DNA from 3 places in the Oerskovia jenensis genome. Region 2 is predicted to be linked to each of the others. Evidence: riboswitches for the same ligand, from Rfam matches in the RefSeq annotation. Region 2 holds a riboswitch; each other region holds the start of a gene.
The links. Region 2 has a riboswitch for S-adenosylmethionine ahead of JOD49_RS10825 (methylenetetrahydrofolate reductase). Riboswitches for the same ligand answer to the same signal wherever they lie in the genome.
Positions count from the first base shown of each region.

Region 1: linked by a shared signal. The riboswitch ahead of JOD49_RS08770 (MetQ/NlpA family ABC transporter substrate-binding protein) and the one ahead of JOD49_RS10825 (methylenetetrahydrofolate reductase) in region 2 are both predicted to bind S-adenosylmethionine.
Region 3: linked by a shared signal. The riboswitch ahead of JOD49_RS08745 (NAD(P)H-dependent oxidoreductase) and the one ahead of JOD49_RS10825 (methylenetetrahydrofolate reductase) in region 2 are both predicted to bind S-adenosylmethionine.

Region 1 is NZ_JAFBBO010000001.1:1,951,108-1,954,370, forward strand. It holds gene JOD49_RS08765 (NtaA/DmoA family FMN-dependent monooxygenase) at 1-1,043, opposite strand, end outside; gene JOD49_RS08770 (MetQ/NlpA family ABC transporter substrate-binding protein) at 1,043-1,930, opposite strand; SAM riboswitch class IV at 1,968-2,080, opposite strand; gene JOD49_RS08775 (hypothetical protein) at 2,174-2,590, opposite strand; gene JOD49_RS08780 (LLM class flavin-dependent oxidoreductase) at 2,717-3,263, opposite strand, start outside.
Region 2 is NZ_JAFBBO010000001.1:2,415,686-2,418,948, forward strand. It holds gene JOD49_RS10820 (NYN domain-containing protein) at 1-1,138, opposite strand, end outside; SAM riboswitch class I at 1,378-1,480, shown strand; gene JOD49_RS10825 (methylenetetrahydrofolate reductase) at 1,593-2,642, shown strand; gene metE (5-methyltetrahydropteroyltriglutamate--homocysteine S-methyltransferase) at 2,663-3,263, shown strand, end outside.
Region 3 is NZ_JAFBBO010000001.1:1,946,511-1,949,773, forward strand. It holds gene gdhA (NADP-specific glutamate dehydrogenase) at 1-1,069, opposite strand, end outside; SAM riboswitch class IV at 1,366-1,475, shown strand; gene JOD49_RS08745 (NAD(P)H-dependent oxidoreductase) at 1,496-2,125, shown strand; gene JOD49_RS08750 (flavin reductase family protein) at 2,122-2,688, shown strand; gene JOD49_RS08755 (methionine ABC transporter permease) at 2,791-3,263, opposite strand, start outside.

The sequences.
Region 1 (3,263 bases), 460 kb from region 2:
GTGTACTCCGCGATGCGGTAGGCGAGGGACTTGCTCTGCCCCGTGTCCCGGGCGTCGGACACGAGGTCCACGGGGAACGGTCCGTCGAGGGCGTAGCCGTCGAGAGAGCGGTCGATCACCGTGGACACCCGTTCGAGCAACCTGTCGGTGCCGTGCAGGTCGAGCAGCTCGTGCTGCAGCTCCTGGGCCTCACGGACGGACCGCCCGATGAACGGGATGAGGCCGGGAGCGACGACCACCGCACCGGGACGCCGTCCGTACGCGGCCGCTCGCGACCGGACGTCGGTACGGAACCTCACGGCCTCGTCGAGGTCGTTCTGCTGGACGTAGACGAGGTCCGCGTACCGGGCCGCGAGGTCGCGCCCGGACTCCGAGCTCCCCGCCTGCGCGAGCAGCGGCACGGCCTGCGGGCTTCGCGGGACGTTGAGCGGGCCGCGCACCGAGAAGTACGTCCCCTGGTGGTTGACGGCCCGGATCCCGTCGGTGTCGACCAGCCGGTCGGCCGCGCGGTCCGCCACCACGGCGTCGGCCCGCCACGCGTTCCACAGGTCGATGGTCACGTCGAGGTACTCGGCCGCCCGCCGGTAGCGCTCGTCGTGCTCGGGGAGCACGTCGAGACCGTAGTTGGGTGCGGCGAGGTCCGTCGAGGACGTCACCACGTTCCAGCCCGCCCGGCCACCGCTGACGTGATCGAGCGACGCGAACTGACGCGCGGTGTTGAACGGGACGTTGAACGTGGTGCTGTGGGTCCCGATCAGCCCGATGTGCGTGGTCCGCGCCGCCACCGCACCGAGGATCGTGACCGGGTCGAGCGGCCACTGCAGCGCGTCCTCGGGGTTGGCCGACGCCGCGAGGGTGTCGGTGAGGAACAGGCTGTCGAAGACGCCACGTTCGGCCGTGCGCGCCAGGTCGGCGTAGTAGTCGAGCGTCGGGACCCGTTCGATCTCGCTGGACCGGTGCCGCCAGCCCGCACCGTGCGATCCCTGCACGCGCAGGACGAAGTTGAGGACGAGCCTGGGGCGCCGGCTCCCCGCGGTGGCCATCAGCCGGCCTGCTTCCACGTCGCGATGTCCTCGGTGGGGTCGTACTCCCACGGGTAGAAGCCGATGCCCCCGTTGAACTCCAGGTCCGCCTGCCTGTACTCCTCGGAGTGGTACGCCTCCTCGAGGTCCTTCGTCGTCTGGGAGTCGAGCAGCTCGGACCGGGTCGCCGCGATGATCGTGTACGGCCGGGACGTGGCGATGTCGTCGAGCGCGAGCGCGTCCTCGCCCGGCGTGAAGCCGTTGTTCTTCGCGCCGCTGCTGTACAGGAAGCCGATGTCCAGGTCGGCGAGCGTCTTGGCGATGAGGGTGGCGTCCAGCTCCCGGAAGTCGAGGTTCTTCGGGTTGGACGAGATGTCCTTGACCGAGGTGTAGACGGACGAGACCGTCGGTCCGAGCTCGATGACTCCTGCCTCGGCCAGGATGGTGAGCGCCCGCCCCACGTTGGACGGCTCGTTCGGGATGCCGACGACGGCTCCGTCCGGCAGGGCCGCCAAGGAGTCGACCTTCGTGGAGTAGAACCCGGCCGGAGCGAGCGCCGTGTAGAAGGCGGGCACGATGTCCGCACCCGTCTTCTCGGTCTGCGACAGGAGGTAGACCGTGTGCGTACCCACGTGGTAGTCCGCCTCGCCGTTGGCCACGGCACCGGCGGCCGCCTGGAAGTCGGTGATGCTCGAGGCGTCGACCGTGTAGCCCTTGGCCTCGAGCTTGTCCGTGATGACCGGGATCGCGAAGTCGGCGTTGGTGGCGAAGAGGATCTTGACGTTCTTGTCGTCGTCCGGGTCCGCGGCGGACGAGTGTGTGGCGCACGCCGCGAGGGCGAGGGCCGCGGTGACGGCGAGCGCTGCGGTCGTCAGCCGGGGCGGGCGACGATCGGTGGTGCCGGGCATGGGTGTCTCCTGGAGGCAGTGGTCCCGCGAAGAGGGGACTCGGTGCTTGCGGCCGTCGGACGACGGCCGCCAGGTCTTGCTCGGGAGCACCCCACCACGACGCGAGGGTTGCTGATCCACCTGCCGAGCCAGACGGTGGATCTCGTGACCGCGCCCGAACGTAGGCATCTGCACCAAAAGGGTCAAGAACGAGTGGTGCCCGTATCGACAGGTGAGACCCGTCGAGCGACGGTGCGGCGCGCGCTACCAGGTCCAGCCGCGGGAGCTGAGCTCGAGCTCCTCGCGCAGCCGTTCGTCCTCGTCGCTGCGCAGGCCCGCGGCGAGCGGGTCCGTGTCGACCTCGAGACCGCTGAGCCGGCACGCCTCCCGCAGCAGCGCGTCGTACGCGCCCTGCGCGGCGAGGTAGTGGTGTGCGCGGGCGTACACGCCCGGGTCGGCCTCGACCGCCCGCAGCTCGTCGGCGAGCCTCCCGAGACGGATCTGGACCGCGAGCGCGACGAGGGGATCCGGTGCCCGACGGCGCCGCTCACGCAGCGTGGTCCGGTGCGGTCCGAGGGGTGGGAGGGCATCGGCGGGAGGCCGGTCGAGGCGCACCGTGAACCAGGCGAGAGCGGCGACCACGGCCGCGCCCACCGCACCGGAGATCACGAGGAGCCACATCGTCGGAGCCTTCTTCCGTGTCCGTGCGCGCCGCGCACGCACTCGCAGGACACGTCCAGCCTAGGACCTGCGGGAGCGCTCCGCCAGGGTGCCGGCGCTGCCTGACCGGCACCCTGGCCGGGCGCCCTACCGCGCCGTGAAGCCCTTGGCGCGCCGCACGTCGGCGGGCCCCCAGAGGTCGGTCTTGACCTCGGCCCGGACCAGCGGCACGACCTCCTCCGCGAACCGCCTCAGCACGTCGTCCTGCCGGGCCGGCTCCAGGAGGTGGTTGATCGAGACCGACTGGAGGTCGTGCCCGTAGCTCTGGTGGTAGTCGAGGATCTTCTCGGCGACGCGCTCGGGCGAACCCACGAGGGCCGGGCCGCGCTCGACGGCCTCCTCGATGGTCCGGAAGCTCGTGACCTTGCCGACCGCCGCGGGGTCGTACTTCCGCAGGTCCGCGCGCGCGACCGCTCCCTCGTAGATGGGGCGGAACTCCTCGATCGCCTGCTCGGTCGTGTCGGCGAGGAAGAGGCCCCCGGACCCCGAGCCGACGAACCCGTACGCCGGGTCGTGCCCGGCTGCCGCGTACCGGTCGCGGTAGTGGTCGATCAGCACCTGGTAGTTCTCCCGGGGCTGGAGCGCGTTGGCGCTCACGATCGGGTCACCCCACCGCGCTGCGAGCTCGACCGAG
Region 2 (3,263 bases):
TGCAGAACTGGAGGAAGCTGCGGTAGCCGAGCGCCTTCTCGCTGAAGTCGGGGCGCTTCTTGCGGAGCTGGTTCTTGAGGCCGGACAGGGGCACCGAGTCGCCCTGCTCGCCCACGACCGTGCGCAGCAGCGCGAAGTCGTCCCCGGCGTGCCCGCGCTCGGGCAGCGAGACCTCGGGGTCGCCCGTCGCGGGGCCCGCGCTGAGCTGTACGACGCCGCGCTCCTCGAGGTAGCGCAGGAACTCGCCGAAGTTGCGGAAGCCGTAGTCGGCCTCGCTGAAGGTGGGGTCCTTGCGGAGCAGCGTGCGCTTGAGCGTCGAGGCGACGACGGCCCCGCTCGACGAGCTCGACAGGTCCGCGAGGGTCTGCGCGACGAGGACCGCGAGGTCCTCGTCCTCGGAGGCCGAGGAGGCCCCGTGCCCGACGGCGGACTCGAGCTCGGCCTCGACGTCCAGCGGGACGGAGGTCGGCTCGGGCGCGCTCTCGGCGGTCGGTGCCGTGGCGTCGGCGGCCGGGGGCGGGGTCACGGCCTCGGGCGCAGGAACGGCTGCGGCCTTGCCCGAGGAGCCCGAGGAGCCCGTGGAGCGGCCGTACGACTTGCGGGTCCCGCTCCGGTTCGAGCTGTTCGAGGAGCGCTTGCGCTCGACGGGCTCGTCCGGGATCTCGACGCCCTCGAGGCGGTCGTAGAAGAGGAACTCGTCGCACGCCGCCGGCAGCAGCTTGGACGTCGAGTTCTCGACGCCGATCCCGATGACGCGCTTGTTGAGCTCACGCAGCTTGTGCACGAGGGGGGAGAAGTCGCTGTCGCCCGTACACATGACGAAGGTAGAGATGTACTCACGCTCGAAGGCCATCTCGATCGCGTCGACGACCATCTTGATGTCGGCCGCGTTCTTGCGCGAGGCCCCCATGCGCTGGGGCATCTCGATGAGCTCGACCTGGTGACGGGTCAGGGAGCGGCGGTCCTCGTCGAAGTACGACCAGTCGGCGTAGGCACGGCGGACGACGACACGGCCGCGCGCGGCCAACGCGTCGGCGATCGGCTTGAAGTCGAAGGTCATCCCGCCCAGGTGGTCGCGCGCGCCCAGCGCGAGGTTGTCGTAGTCGAGGAAGACGGCCAGACGTTCTTCGGTGTCCATATCCGCCAGGGTATTGCCCGCGTCGTCCGAACGCCCATCCGCCGCGGCGACCAGCCCGTATGTCACAGGCCGCTGGGCGGGAGACGGGCGTAGGTTGTAAGGACACCGGTCGGCCCGACGAAGGGTCCGCCGGGGCGCGCGCACACCGCGAGACGAGTCGACTCCCCGACGCCAGACCCTTCCGTCTCACGCTTCGAGCAGATACTGGCTCGCATCATGGATTCCCCCTACGATCGTCACCACCATCCAGAGCGGTCGAGAGTCCTGGCTCGTTGACACCGCAGCAACCCCCCAACGGAAGCCTCCCGCGGGTACGGGTGCTACAGCCAGGTTCGATGGAGCGATTCATGACCGAGGCATCCTTCTGCGCAACCCCGCACCGTACCGGGGTCCCGCGCACCACCCGTTCGGCCTTCGTGGCCACCGTCGGCACGCCCCTCCCGGCGGTCGCACGATGAGCATCGTCGACCTGGGGCACTTCGGGCACGAGGCACCGCGACCCACGGTGTCGTTCGAGCTCATGCCCCCGCGCCGCCCCGACGCCGCCCCCAAGTTCTGGGAGACGGCGCGGCGGCTCGTCGCGACGTCCCCGGACTTCGTGTCGGTCACGTACGGCGCGGCCGGCACGGACCGCGAGACCTCGCGCCGCGTCATCAGCCAGCTCCTGCACGGCACGCCCGTGCTGCCCATCGCGCACCTGACCTGCGTGGGCGCCTCGCGCGAGGACGTCGAGGACGTCATCACGGACTTCCTCGACGCCGGTGTGCGCAGCTTCCTCGCCCTGCGCGGGGACCCTCCGCGCGACCAGCCCGACTGGCGCCCCGCCGAGGACGGCGTGCGGTCCAGCACCGAGCTCGTGGCCCTGCTGCGCGAGGTCGAGGCCGCGCGCTGCGCCGCGAGCCCGAGCGTCGCGCTGCGCGGCGCGGCCCGCCCCCTGACCATCGCGGTCGCGACGTTCCCCGACGGGAACCTCGCCGCGGGCACGAGCCGCACCCAGGAGGTGCGCCGCCTCTGGCAGAAGCAGCAGGCCGGAGCGGACTTCGCGATCACGCAGCTCTTCTACGAGGCGTCGTCCTACATCGACTTCGTCGCCGAGGCGCGCGCCGCCGGGGTGACCATCCCGATCCTCGCGGGCCTGCTGCCCATGACGGACCCGGCCCGCCTCGCACGCGTCGAGGAGCTCACTGGCGTCCCGGCACCGCGCCGCGTCGTCGAGGCCCTCGAGGCCGAGCAGGACCCGGACGCACGCCACAGGCTGGGTATCCGGCACTCGGTCGAGCTCGCGCGCCAGGTCCTCGCGGCCGGCGCGCCCGGCCTCCACATCTACACGTTCAACAAGCACCAAGCCGCTCTAGACCTGCTCGAGGGAGTCAACCTCGGCGGTGGGGTAGCGGGGGACGCGAGCAGCGTCTCGTCCCGCACCCCCGACCTGGCCAGCGGGCCGTGGGTCTCCGGCACTCCCCTTCCCTCCGCCGAGCCCGCCCTGGGCGGGCCCTCGGTCTGACCAGTTCAGAGGTAATCACCATGAGTGCACCCACGTTCCCCTCCGGTTCCGTCCTCGGCTACCCCCGCATCGGCCCGCGCCGCGAGCTCAAGAAGGCCGTCGAGTCCTTCTGGGCCGGGCGCTCCACGGCCGACGAGCTCGAGGCCACGGCCTCGGCGCTGCGCGTCGCGGCCGCCCAGCGTCTCGTCGACCTGGGCCTCGACGCCTCGTCGGGCGCCGTGCCCGGCTCGTTCTCGTACTACGACCAGGTGCTCGACGTCGTCGCTCTCCTCGGGGCGGTCCCGTCGCGCTTCGCGTCGCTCACCGACGAGAAGGGCGCGCTGGACCTCGCGGGCTACTTCACGGTCGCGCGCGGCGCCGGTGAGGACGCCCCGCTCGAGATGACCAAGTGGTTCGACACGAACTACCACTACCTGGTCCCCGAGATCAGCGAGTCCACACCGTTCCGCTTCGCGGACGACCGCATCGTGCGCCAGTTCGTCGAAGCCAAGGACGCGGGCGTCGTGACCCGGCCCGTCGTCGTCGGGCCCGTCACGTTCCTCGCGCTGTCCAAGGCCGCCGACGACAGCGCGTCCGGCTTCAGCCCGCTCTCGCGCCTCGCGGACGTCCTGCCCGTGTACG
Region 3 (3,263 bases), 470 kb from region 2:
GGAGCAACGACACGGCCCCGGGCGTGGTGGGCATGTTGGCGCCCTCGGCGACCGCGAGGACACCGTTCGCGACGAGCTGCTTGGCGTCCTGCTCGGTGAGCTCGTTCTGCGTGGCGCACGGCAGGGCGACGGTCGCGGGGACGTCCCAGATGCTGCCCCCCGTGACGAGGCGTGCGCCGGGGCGACGCTCGACGTAGTCGGCCACGCGTCCGCGCTCGACCTCCTTGATCTGGCGGAGCAGCTCGACGTCCACGCCGGCCTCGTCGACCACGTATCCCGACGAGTCGGAGAACGACACGACGTTCGCCCCGAGCTGCTGGGCCTTCTGGATCGCGTAGGTCGCGACGTTCCCCGAGCCGGACACGACGACGCGCTGGCCGTCGAAGCTCTGGCCCTTGGTGCGCAGCATGTGGTCGGCGAAGAAGACCGTGCCGTACCCCGTGGCCTCGGTGCGCACGAGCGACCCGCCCCAGCTGATGCCCTTGCCCGTGAGGACGCCGGACTCGTAGCGGTTGGTGATGCGCTTGTACTGGCCGAACAGGTAGCCGATCTCGCGACCACCCACGCCGATGTCGCCGGCCGGGACGTCGGTGTACTCACCGATGTGGCGGTAGAGCTCGGTCATGAACGACTGGCAGAAGCGCATGACCTCGCCGTCTGACTTGCCGCGCGGGTCGAAGTCCGACCCGCCCTTGCCGCCGCCGATGGGCATGCCGGTGAGCGAGTTCTTGAAGATCTGCTCGAACCCGAGGAACTTGACGATGCCCAGGTAGACCGACGGGTGGAAGCGCAGACCGCCCTTGTACGGGCCGAGGGCCGAGTTGAACTCGACGCGGAAGCCGCGGTTGATCTGCACGCGGTTCTTGTCGTCGACCCACGGCACGCGGAAGATGATCTGGCGCTCGGGCTCGCAGATGCGCTCGAGCACGGCGGCGTCGACGTACTGGGGGTTCTTCTGGAGCACCGGCCCGAGCGAGTCGAAGACCTCGCGAACCGCCTGGTGGAACTCGACCTCACCAGGGTTGCGGGCGAGGACCTCGTCGAAGACGGACTGCAGACGACTATCCATGGAGTGCTCCTCGGCAGGGCAGGGCTTTGAACCGCACCAGGTTACGTACTCGTAAACTCCGCCGTACTTCCGTCCCACTCTGGGAGACAGCAGGCTCACGACCTGGGACGTTGCCCGTGCCCGGGGCAACAGTCGGGCTCCCCGTCCGGGCGTCGACCACCGCACCCGCCACCGCACCGGGCCGTGCGCCGTGCCCCGAGGTCCGGGCCCCCGGAACGAAACCTCCGTCCACCCTCTGAGAATTCTCGACCTGATCGGTGCAGATTCCCCCGGCCGGGGTTATACCCCTACCCAGAGGTCACGAGCACCAGCACCAAGCCCCGGCTCGCTGGTCAGCAACCCCTTCACGACGGGGTGCTCCGGGAGATGACCTGGCCGCGCCGGCACGACGCGGCAAGCGTGCAGCACGACGACAGTGAGGAAGCGATGACCCAGCACCCTGCAGCACCCCACCCCGCCGAGCCAGGCCCCCCGCGACCGGCCGTGGTGACCCTGGTCGGCAACCCGCGGCCCGGGTCGCGGACCCTGTCGGCCGCCCGGACGGTCGCGGCCCGCGTCGCCGACCACCTGGGCCTCGCCCCGGCCGACGCGCCCGAGCCCGCCCCGACCACGATCGACCTGGCCGACCTCGCCACCGAGATCCTCGCCCCCGAGCACCCGCGGGCCGACGCCGCGCGCGAGACCGCCGCGAGCGCCGCGGTGCTGGTCGTCGCGACACCGGTCTACAAGGGCTCGTACACCGGGCTGCTCAAGGCGTTCCTCGACCTCTACGGCCCGGACGGCCTGGCCGGGGTCGTCGCCGTCCCCGTCGTGGTGTCGGGCAACCCCGCGCACGCCCTCGCGGGCGAGGTGCACCTGCGCCCGCTCCTCGTCGAGCTCGGCGCGACCGTCCCCGCACGGACGCTCACCCTCCTGGACTCCCGGCTCGACGAGGCCGACCTCACGACCGCCGTCGACGCCTGGCTCGACCACGCGGGAGGGCCCTTGCGGCGGGCGGCGAGCGACGCCGTCGGGCAGGACACGTCCACCCCCGAGCTCGCCGAGGTGACCCGATGACCGCCGACCCCACGACCCGCCCCGACGTCGCGGGCCTCGCCGGACTCGAGGCCCTGCTCCACGAGCAGGACGAGCCGCAGCTCAGCCCCGACGCCTACAAGGCGGTGTTCCGGCAGCACCCCGCGGGCGTCGCGGTGATCGCGCTCGAGCACGAGGGCCGCCCCGTGGGCTTCACGGCGACGTCGGTCATCTCGGTCTCGGCCGCGCCGCCGCTGCTCGCGTTCTCGCTCGCGTCGACGTCGTCGTCGTGGCCCGCGATCTCGGCGGCCCGCACGGTCACGGTCAACTTCCTGGCCGCCGACCAGGACGACGTGTCGGCACGCTTCGCGACGAGCGGGACCGACCGCTTCGCGGCCGGCGGCTGGTCCCCTCTCGAGTCCGGGGAGCCCGTGATCGACGGCGCGCTGTCCTGGGTGCGCGGCCGCATCATCCAGCGCACGCCCGTGGGCGACAGCTACCTGGTCTCGCTGCGCGCACTCGCGTCGGGGACCCGGGCAGGCGCGACGCCGCTCGTCTACCACGACCGGTCCTACCACCGGATCGGGGACCACTCGGCTCTCTGAGCCCCACGATCCGGGTGAGGGGCCCGACGGCGGTTCGCACCGCCGTCGGGCCCCTCACCTGTGCCCGGCGCGCGCCGGGCACGGGGGCGCCGGACTGCCGGGCTACCGGACGATGCGGTGGTCCCACCTGCGCACGAGCCGATTGCCGACCACCTGGAACACCTGGACGAGCAGGACGATCACGGCCACCGAGAACACCATGACGTCCGTCTGGAACAGGTTGTAGCCGTACCGGATCGCGAAGTCACCGACCCCGCCCCCGCCGACGATCCCCACGATCGTCGTGTACGACACGAACGCGACCAGGAGGATGATCGACGCGTTCACGAGCAGCGGGAACGACTCGCGGAGAAGGACCCGGAAGACGATCCGCAACCTGCCCGCGCCCAACGCCTCGGCCGCCTCGATCGACCCCCTGTCGGCGGCGAGGAGGCTCTGCTCGGCGAGGCGTGCGAAGTAGGGCACGGCACTGACCACGAGCGGGACCGTCGCGGCCGTCGTGCCGATCGCCGTCCCGACGATCAGGCGCGTGACCGGGACCATGAGGACCGCCAGCAGGAGGAACGGCACCGAGC